One region of the Mesorhizobium sp. AR10 genome, then DNA from elsewhere that is predicted to be linked to it. Evidence: predicted binding sites of a transcription regulator. Region 1 holds the regulator's gene; each other region holds the start of a gene.
The links. The regulator LexA, encoded in region 1, represses DNA repair genes until DNA is damaged. The targets are predictions, from matches to a motif close to TGTTCNNNNTGTGTTCNG.
Positions count from the first base shown of each region.

Region 2: the regulator LexA is predicted to act here: its motif matches at 1,186-1,203, upstream of LHFGNBLO_RS29915 (sel1 repeat family protein).
Region 3: the regulator LexA is predicted to act here: its motif matches at 1,852-1,869, upstream of LHFGNBLO_RS29000 (ATP-dependent helicase).

Region 1 is NZ_CP080524.1:4,195,009-4,198,282, forward strand. It holds gene kynU (kynureninase) at 1-1,004, opposite strand, end outside; gene lexA (transcriptional repressor LexA) at 1,477-2,214, shown strand; partial or broken gene LHFGNBLO_RS23855 (ComEC/Rec2 family competence protein) at 2,208-3,274, opposite strand, start outside.
Region 2 is NZ_CP080524.1:5,372,729-5,376,002, reverse strand. It holds gene LHFGNBLO_RS29930 (hypothetical protein) at 1-139, opposite strand, end outside; gene LHFGNBLO_RS29925 (hypothetical protein) at 172-330, opposite strand; gene LHFGNBLO_RS29920 (DUF2147 domain-containing protein) at 555-896, opposite strand; gene LHFGNBLO_RS29915 (sel1 repeat family protein) at 1,338-1,604, shown strand; partial or broken gene LHFGNBLO_RS29905 (branched-chain amino acid ABC transporter substrate-binding protein) at 1,968-3,090, shown strand.
Region 3 is NZ_CP080524.1:5,205,165-5,208,438, reverse strand. It holds gene LHFGNBLO_RS29000 (ATP-dependent helicase) at 1-1,837, opposite strand, end outside; gene LHFGNBLO_RS28995 (hypothetical protein) at 2,058-2,228, opposite strand; gene LHFGNBLO_RS28990 (hypothetical protein) at 2,344-2,505, shown strand; gene LHFGNBLO_RS28985 (type I secretion system permease/ATPase) at 2,969-3,274, shown strand, end outside.

The DNA.
Region 1 (3,274 bases):
CGGGTGCTTTCCAGCGTGAGACCAAAGGCGCCGCACTTTGTCTCGACGAGTTCGATGAACAGGTCGGCCAGCGCAATGCTCTTGCTTCGCACTGCCGCCAGGTCGACATCGTTCCAGATGTCGAGCGCTCCCTTGAGCGTGCGCATCGACAGGACGGGCTGGGTGCCGCACAGAAACCGGCGGATGCCGATGCCGGCCGCGTAGCCTTGCTCGAAGGCGAAGGGCCGTGCATGGCCCCACCAGCCGCTGAGCGGCTGGGTGATATCGGCAAGATGGCGCTCCGCCGCGTAGATGAAGGCAGGAGCACCCGGGCCGCCGTTGAGGTATTTGTAGGTACAGCCGACGGCGAAATCGGCATTCGCCTTGTCCAGTTCGACCGGCATGGCACCTGCAGTATGGCAGAGATCCCAGACGATCAGCGCGCCGGCCTCATGGGCTCTGCGCGTCAGCGCCATCATGTCGCGCAATTCGCCCGACTTGTAGTTGACGTGGTTGACCAGCACCACGGCGACGCGTTCGTCGATCAGCTTCTCGATATCAGGCGCGTCGACGCCGGCGAGGCGCAGCACAGTGCCTTCTCGGGTCGAGACCACACCTTCGGCCATGTAAAGGTCGGTCGGAAAGCTGTCGCCCTCGGCGACGATGATTGACCGCCCCGGCCGCATTGCCATGGCGGCGTGCAGTACCTTGTAGATGTTGATCGACGTCGTGTCGCAGACCACTGTCAGCCCAGCCGCGGCGCCGATCAGGCGCCCGAGTTGGTCGCCGAGCTCAAGCGGCATGTCGAACCAGCCGGCCGTGTTCCAGGCGCGGATGAGATCGTGCGCCCATTCTTCGGTCGCAGCCTTGCGCAATTCATCGAAAGCGGCATGCGAAGCAGCCCCCAGCGAGTTGCCGTCGAGATAGACCACCCCTTGCGGCAGGACAAAGCGGTCGCGCATGGCGCGCAGGGGATCTGCGGCATCCATCGCCTCGATCGCCGCGAGATCGGGAATTCCCACCATGTTCAGTCTTCCTTGGTTGGTCGAAAACGGTTTCCGGTGTGCCAGAGAGCCAACCTTTAGAAAAGCCCGCGACAGACGCGAATTTCCAGATCGCGTACGGCTCTCCCCTCGAATGCGCCAACACCGACATGGTTAACCAATCGTTGGCGTTTTGGCTTCGTTTCGTTCACGGGAGATCAGACGAGAGTTTGATCAAGGTGTGACGGATATTGGCTTCTTTTGCCGGCTGGCCGACTGTACCAATCCACGCCTGCAAATAGCATGTATCGCGTAAACATAAACGAATTCAATGAGATCAGGCCCATTGCAATGAGAGGCGGTGGGGGATGGAGGCGTTGTTCGAGCGCCCGATGGTTTCCGCTACCCTAACTTATTCATTAAACTTTAAACGGTTGCGGAACACAACTGGAACAGATAGTGTTTGTTCTGGGTTTGTTTTTCTGATTCTGGTTTCAATCTCCTGGGGGCCGCCATGCTGACGCGCAAGCAACATGAACTTCTGATGTTCATCCATGAGCGGCTGAAGGAAAGCGGCATTCCGCCCTCGTTCGACGAGATGAAGGAAGCGCTCGACTTAGCCTCCAAGTCGGGAATCCATCGGCTGATCACGGCGCTGGAAGAACGCGGCTTCATTCGTCGGCTACCCAATCGCGCGCGCGCCCTGGAAGTGCTGCGCCTACCGGACTCGATTGCGCCCGGTCTCAACGCAGCGCGCAAATTCTCGCCAAGCGTCATTCAGGGCAGTCTTGGGCAGGGCGGCCTGGGGCGGCAAATCAAGCCGGCGCCGTCGCGCATGCCTTCGGCCGGCAATGACGACGATGTGGTTGCCGCAGTGTCCATCCCGGTGATGGGACGGATTGCAGCCGGCGTGCCGATCGACGCCATCCAGCACCAAACGCATTCGATCTCGGTGCCGCCGGACATGATCATGGGCGGCGAGCACTATGCGCTGGAGGTGAAGGGCGATTCGATGATCGAGGCCGGCATTTTCGATGGCGACACGGTCATTATCCGCAACGCCGACACGGCAAGCCCCGGCGAGATCATCGTGGCGCTGGTCGACGATGAGGAAGCGACATTGAAGCGGTTCCGCCGCAAGGGCGCCTCGATTGCCCTTGAGGCCGCCAACCCGGCCTATGAAACCCGCATTTTTGGTCCGGACCGGGTCAAGGTGCAAGGCAAGCTCGTCGGGCTGATCCGGCGCTATTGAGCCGGCTGGACGACTGATCTCTCGGGCTTTTGGTAGGGCGGCAGGCCTCTCGCCTCGCGCGAGAACTTTCGTTGGACGTGCCAGGGCCGATATGGCTTCTCGACGGCGAAAGTCGATCTCTGCCGGGCCGATTGCCGATTGCGGGTCGAAGAAGACGGCGGCGCTGCCCGAACGGGCAAGCTGCCGCTTGTTGACGATGAGGACCAGCGGATTGCGGCAAGGGTCGTAGGCGGTAGCGTCATTGATGATGATCAGGGTCGCGAAAGAACAGGCTTTCCATGCGTCCTTGCGGTCTTCGACATACGCAACGATCGCACCGGATGGATGCCGGGCGAGGCATAGTCCGGCCTTGCAATAGAATGGCGACCCCAGCGGCAAGCCGGCCGGGTCGGCGATGTCGAACTGCGCGTCTCCTCTTTCGAACGTCTCCGGCTCGACAATGGTTGCCGACGTCAGCGCATGTTTCCAGTTGTCGGTGGTGAATTCGTTCGAACGAACCCGGTTGACGGCAAGTTCACCGCCGCCGATCGGCAGCGCCACCAGATGGGCGTCCTCCGAAATCAGCACGTCGGGCGTACGTGTCTCGGAAATCGTCAGCAGTCCGGCGATGGCGAAGGGAAGTGCCGCAAGCCTAAGCCATGTCGTCGCCATGGTGGCGATGATCAGGGCGATCGTCGTCAGCAGCACCGATTGCAGCGAAATCAGTCCGACCGCATCGACCGGCGACCGCGCGGAGATCCACCCCGATATTGCGATCATCGCGGTCAGCCCCTTGCCCATCACATAGAGGAAAGGCCCATCGGCGCCGAACGGCATCGCCAGGGCACTGAGAACGGCGAACGGCATGACGACGAGCGAAACGATCGGCATGATGGCCAGGTTGGCGAACAGGCTGAGCGGCGACACACGCTGAAAATGCCAGATGGCGAAAAGCGCGGTGGCGCTTGCGGCGATGATGGAGGTCATTGCCAGACCGCCCATCCCCTGCACGAATTTTCGTGTGACAAAGCCGAGCGGCGAGCGTCGCGGTGGCGGCGCGGTGGCCTTGCCAGCGCGATAG
Region 2 (3,274 bases), 1.2 Mb from region 1:
CCGGCGCCTCGATCGTCGAGCCGGCATCGGCGCGCATCATCGGCACGGCCAGAACCGGCGCTGCAAGCAGCGTCAGGATGAGCGCCGCCCGCGGCAGGAGCCGAAGGGTCTTGAGGGCGTTGGCGGCGATGCGGTTCATGGCTTTTGCTTTTTCTAGGGTGTCTGTCGGGTTCAGTTGCGAAGGTGGTTCGGACAACCGAACCGGCAGGCGTTGGAATTGGCTACATCCCAGGAGCGAGCCGGGCGACCGGCTTCGGCGACGAGGATGGCGAAGAACATACCGAACAGGCTCATCAGCAGGCAGACGATGGTGAAGCGGCGGGCGAGCATTGCGTGGTGTCTCCTTCAACACGCACAAGAATGCCCTGATGCAACTGAACCGGCTCTGATGCCGGCGTTCATCTGCGGTTCAAACTGATTGACGGTGTTTTGACCTCTGCTGTCCGCCGGGTAAACGTAAGCCCGCATGTCCGGTCTCATCGACCACGACAGCTGACGCAAACGAAAACGGGGCCTCCGAAGGCCCCGTCTTCATGTCGTTGAAATGCAAATGATCAGAGCTTGTGCCAGGTCTGGCTCCTGCAGATCAGACCGCCGAGCACGCAGCCGCTCATCTTGAGCGAGGTGCCTGAAAGCGTCGCCTTGCCGGAATAGGTCTTGTCGGTGTCCGGGTCGGTTATGGTGCCGGTGTATTTGTTGGCGCCTGCCGCCTTGAACGAGCCGATGTTCTTGCCGGCATGTTTGCCGGATTTGAGCGTGATGGAAAACGAGCCGCCGCCGGCGATCTCCGCCGTGGAACCGGCCTGCGTCTTCCAGTTGCCTTCGATCGGGTCGGCCCATGCCGCCCCGGCCATCATCACTGTGGCCGAGAGGGCCAAGCTCACTTTTCGAAACATGTATGTCCTCCCTATGGGTTGCGGGGTGTTCCGTCCCTGTCTGCCCCTTACGCAAACGTAAGCTAGTCCAGCTCCTGGCAAAACAAAAGCGGTGCCGCCACGGAAGGTTTCACGATTTATGGCGGCCCCGACCGTTGATTTCAGCCCGAAATGAAACGATCACCATGCTGCCTTTGTCTGCCGTGGTTAGCGGAGTCTTGACCCGCACCTCGCAAATTTTCTTCAAATTTTGCGCGAAACGGCGCGACAGCTGGCTTTGTATCCTTAACGAATTTTCGCGTTTACCTCTTGTTTTAGCTTTGTTTTCCTCAAATTAAGCACGCCATTTAACGACGGATTCAAGCCTCCGCTGCATTCTCGGAGGCATCGAAAGAGCGGCTCCCCTAGGGACACCAAGGGACAGAAGGAGGCAGCTCTCGGGAGCCAGAACAGGGGACTAAAATGGCACGTTTTGAAATGCTTGAAGCCGGCTTCGGCGCCATGGGTGCAACTGCCCAGGCCGACATTCTTTTCGAACTGGGCATGATGTATGCGACGGGCCGCGATTGCGAGACCGACGTCGTCGCCGCCCACAAATGGTTCAACATCGCCGCGATCAAGGGCTCGGTCCGCGCCGCCGAACTGCGCTCGGAACTGTCGGCTGCCATGTCGAAGGTCGAGATCGCCAGGGCGCTGCGCGAAGCCCGCGAATGGATGACGATGCACTGAGTTTTCTGGGGTCCCCACTCCAAGGGGACACTGAGGCAGGAACGCTTCGGGTCAAGGCTGCGCAAGACAGCCGGCCCGCCAGGGACAAGACCAAGAATGCGGCAGGCAAAATTGGCCAAGCCGCGCGAGACAGGGAAGCGAGCGGGCTTCCGTGGCGCGGGGGCGCTGGGGAAAGCTCGACAGGCAAAAGCCGCGACCGGCCGGAACAAGGCCGGCGCGGCTTTTGGCTTTCCGGTTGCGTCACAGGCCCAATCGAGCGCTGCCGATGCGCCAAGACATATCCGGTGAAGGATGAAATTGTCCCGCCCTCTGAAAGAAGCGCGGCCGGAACGGCTGCGCGAGACTGGGAGGAGTTCCATCGCCATGAAAAAATTGAGTATTTTGAACGCGGCCATATTTGGCCTGATGATGAGCGCGCCGGTCGCCTTCGCCGATGACATCACCTTTTCGGTGGTCGGACCGATGACGGGACAGTTGGCCACAATCGGTGACCAGTTCAAGCAAGGGGCGCAAGCCGCCGTCGACGCGATCAATGCGGCGGGCGGCGTCGAAGGTCGCCAGATCAAGCTCGACGTCCAGGACGACCAGTGCGATCCCAAACAGGCGGTTTCGGTTGCCAACCGCATCGTCGCCAACGGCACCCAAGTTCGTCGATGGCCATGCCTGCTCGGGGTCGAGCATTCCGGCTTCCGCCGTCTACGCCGAAGCCGGTACGCTGATGATGAGCCCGGCGTCTTCCAATCCTGTGCTGACCGATGCGGCGGCGAAGGCCGGCTGGCCGACGATCATGCGTCTCTACACGCGCGACGATGCGCAGGGCGCCTTCATCGGTCCATGGATCGCCAAGAAATATGCCGGCAAGAACGTCGTCATCCTGCATGACAAGAGCGCCTACGGGCAAGGCGTGGCCGATGCCGTCAAGGCAACGATGAATGCCGGCGGCCTCAACGAAGTTCTCTACGAAGGCATCAATGCCGGCGACAAGGACTATTCGGCTCTGGTCACCAAGCTCAAGGAGCTGAAGGCCGATGTCGTGTATTTCGGCGGCTATCATCCCGAGGCCGGCCTGATCCTGCGTCAGTCGGCCGAGCAGAGCGTCAAGTTCCAGCTGATCATGCCGGACTCGATCGCCTCGCCGGAATTCTGGCAGGTTGCCGGCCCGGCCGGCGAGGGCACCATGTTCGTCTTCCCGTCGGATCCGCAGGCCAAACCCGAAGCCAAGGAAGCCATCGCCAAGATCAAGGCGGGCGGCTTCGTACCGGAGGGCTTCACGCTGTTCTCCTATGCCGTGATCCAGGCCTTCGCCGAGGGCATCAAGCGCGCCGGCAGCGACGATCCGGCCAAGGTCGCCGAAGCGCTGAAGAACGGCCAGCCGATCAGCACCGTGGTCGGTTCGGTCACCTTCGACGAGAAGGGCGACCTCAAGAACGCCAGCTATGACATCAACCAGTGGCACGACGGCAAATACGCGCCGATCCAGCCCTGATAGCCGGCGTCACCGAGCGGCATCCAAAGATGGCCGGGCTTGTCCCGGCCATTTTCATTTGAAAACATTGAAGTTTTTTCTTTATCCGGCTCGTATTCAGATCGTTGTCATGACCAACAAAAACCCGCCGAGGCGGGCAGTCTCGGCCAGGATGAAGGGGAGAGTTGGATGCCATCCGGAAAGC
Region 3 (3,274 bases), 1.0 Mb from region 1:
CGTAGAGCAGCCGGCGCTCCTCATCGATGTCCTCCTTGGTGCCGACGCCGAGATCGGCCGGGATGCAGCCATCGACAGTGTTGAGCACGAAGACGTTCTTCCACTCCTGGCCCTTGGCCGAATGGATGGTCGACAGGATCAGATAGTCCTCGTCGCGATGCGGCGGCCCGGCCTGGTCGCTGGTCGCATCCGGCGGATCGAGCGTCAGTTCGGTCAGGAAGCGCTCGCGCGAGGCATAGCCCGAGCCGATCTGTTCGAGCTGCAACAGGTCCGCCCGGCGCGTCGTCGCGTCCTCGTGGATGCGTTCGAGATGCGGCTCGTACCAGAGACGCACCTGTTCGAGGTCGGCCGGCCATTTCGCGCCTGCGCGCAGGCCGGAAAACAGCGCGACGAATGCCGGCCAGTCTTCCGCCGCGCGCTGCGGCGGGCGGAAGCGAGCCAATCCCATCGCCTCGTCGAGCGACGTCGCCATGGTCTCGACGATCTGCGACGCCGCCGAAGGACCGATGCCGGGCAGAAGCTGCAGCACCCGGAAGCCGGCGACGCGATCGCGCGGGTTCTCGGCAAAGCGCAGTACGGAAAGCACATCCTTGACATGGGCGGCATCGAGGAACTTCAGCCCGCCGAATTTGACGAACGGGATATTGCGGCGCGTCAGCTCGATCTCCAGCGGCCCGCTGTGGTGCGAGGTGCGGAACAGCACGGCTTGCGCTGTCAGCGCCGTGCCGGCCTCGCGTTCGGAAAGGATAGCCTGGCAGACATAGTTCGCCTGCTCGGCCTCATCGCGGACGCTGACCAGCTTCGGCTTTTGCGAGGATTTGCGTTCCGACCACAGGTTCTTGGTGAAGCGCTCCGAGGCCTCGGAGATGACCGCGTTGGCGGCGGCCAGGATGGTCTCGGTCGAGCGGTAGTTGCGCTCCAGCATGACCACATCGGCGGCCTTGGCGAACTGCTTGGGGAAATCGAGGATGTTGCGGACCTCGGCGGCGCGAAACGAATAGATCGACTGCGCGTCGTCGCCGACCACCGTCAGCCCGGCCCCGTCCGGCTTCAGCGCCAAAAGGATCGAGGCCTGCAGCCGGTTGGTATCCTGGTATTCGTCGACCAGCACATGGTCGAAGCGCTGACCCAGATGCGCGGCAATTTCCGGTTCGGCGGCCATCTGCGCCCAGTAGAGCAGCAGGTCGTCGTAATCGAGCACGTTCTGCGCCTGCTTGGCTTCAACATAGGCGGCGAACAATTGCTTGAGCTGTTCGGCCCAGCCGGCGCACCAGGGAAACACCGAACCCAACACCTCGCCGAGCGGCGCCTGCGCGTTGACCGCGCGCGAATAGATCGCAAGGCAGGTGCCCTTGGTCGGGAAGCGGCTTTCCGTCTTCGAAAACCCCAGCTCGTGTCGGGCGAGGTTCATCAGGTCGGCGGAATCCTCGCGGTCGTGGATGGTGAAGGCCGGATCGAGGCCGATCTCCAGCGCATAGTCGCGCAGCAGCCGGGCCCCGATGCCATGGAAGGTGCCGGCCCAGGTCAGCGCGTCGGTGATGACAGAGGCATCGCGGCCCAACACCTCGCCGGCGATGCGCTGCACCCGCTTGGCCATTTCAGAGGCGGCGCGGCGGGAGAACGTCATCAAAAGGATGCGGCGCGGGTCGGCGCCTCTGACGATCAGATGCGCGACGCGGTGCGCCAGCGTGTTGGTCTTGCCGGAGCCCGCACCGGCGATCACCAGCAGCGGCCCGGCGACCGCGCCGTCGCCATGCTCGACGGCCAGGCGCTGCTGGTCGTTCAGCTTGGCGAGGTAGGCCGGCTGCAGGCTCGAATCACTGACGGCAAGGTTCATTGCCCATCAAGCATCGTTTCTGCTTTGTTCGCAACGGGTGAGGAGTGGTCCGCGTTAGCGGACGAAAAGCCAATTGCTTGGCTTTTCGAACGACGAACGGTGAAAGTTCGGTCCGCCTTCGGGCGGATTGAAACGTCCAGTGGACGTTTCAAAGGACTTGACGCCCGAAAGGGCTGATAGCGGCAGCGAAGGGCAGGACGAAGGCGGTGCTGCACTCGGATTAACGCTGCGGCTCAACGCCCATCGCCGCCGATTGCCGTCTCAGCGCCTCGCGATCGCCCTGCGACGGCACCAACAGCGGGTCGACCGTGTCCGGCACCTCGTCGATCACCTTTTTGGTGACTCGATAGGCTACGTAGACGAATGCACCGGCTAAAAGCAGACGGATCATGGTCGCAATTCTCCATTGATGGGACCAACCGGCAAGGCGGCGTTTGGTTCCCGCCTAAGCGAGGCCGCGCAACCAAATCGACAGCGTCTCGTTTCTCCAACGAGAGGAGGTTGCGATGAAAAAGCTCCCGATCTTGCTGGTAGTGGCGGCGGGGTTGGCTGTCGCGGCTTGCGACAACAACATTCCACCGACCAAAGCTCCAGTCGACCAAAACCCGCAGGCTGAGCCTGTACCGACGACTGGCAGCGACCAGCCCGGCACGCCACCGGCGCAGTGACGATCTCAGGCGGGGAAACGAAACCGGGCGAGGGAAGAAGGCCGGCGCCGCTTGGGAGGTTGCCTGATAGCGCCGGCCAGGCGGATATCAGGTCCGCCGCACAACAGACATAGCTGAGTCTTTCCCCTGCGTCATGCCACGATTGCGGGCGGTCGTCGGCTGTTCACAAATCGATCGCGTGAAGAGAGTATGAGTTTCCAGTTTCCAAGCCTGACGAATGCAGCCTGAACAACGTCAGGGAATTGAACTAAAATTTATCGAACGGTCAGTAAGATATTTTACCGCATCAAGCAAAGTTACCATCACGCATTGCGTGAAAGAATGCTTATTGTCCGAAGTATGCCGGAGTTACTTAAGGCAGGTCTAATATATGGCGATATTGTCTGTTCATTTCGGGCCTATGGTGGGAATGTTGCGGGATCGAGCCAAAAGAAAGGGACGGCCCTGAATGACGAGAACCGGCATGGCCGCTCTGTTTTCGAAGAGCATTTTCGACATCGGCTTGTTCTCGATGATCATCAATGTCCTGCTGCTGGTAATGCCGCTGTACCTGCTGCAGGTCTATGACCGGGTCCTGCCTGCCGCCAGTGTCGACACGCTCATCTACCTGTCTGTCATCGGCATTCTTGCGTTGGCATTCCTCGGTCTGTTCGAGATCGTCCGCTCGATCTATTCGCAGCGCGTGGCGGCTTCGATCGACAAGCAGCTGGCATCGCGAGCCTTCAGGGCCTCGCTATCGGGTCCGCGCGCCGATACGGGCGATATCCAG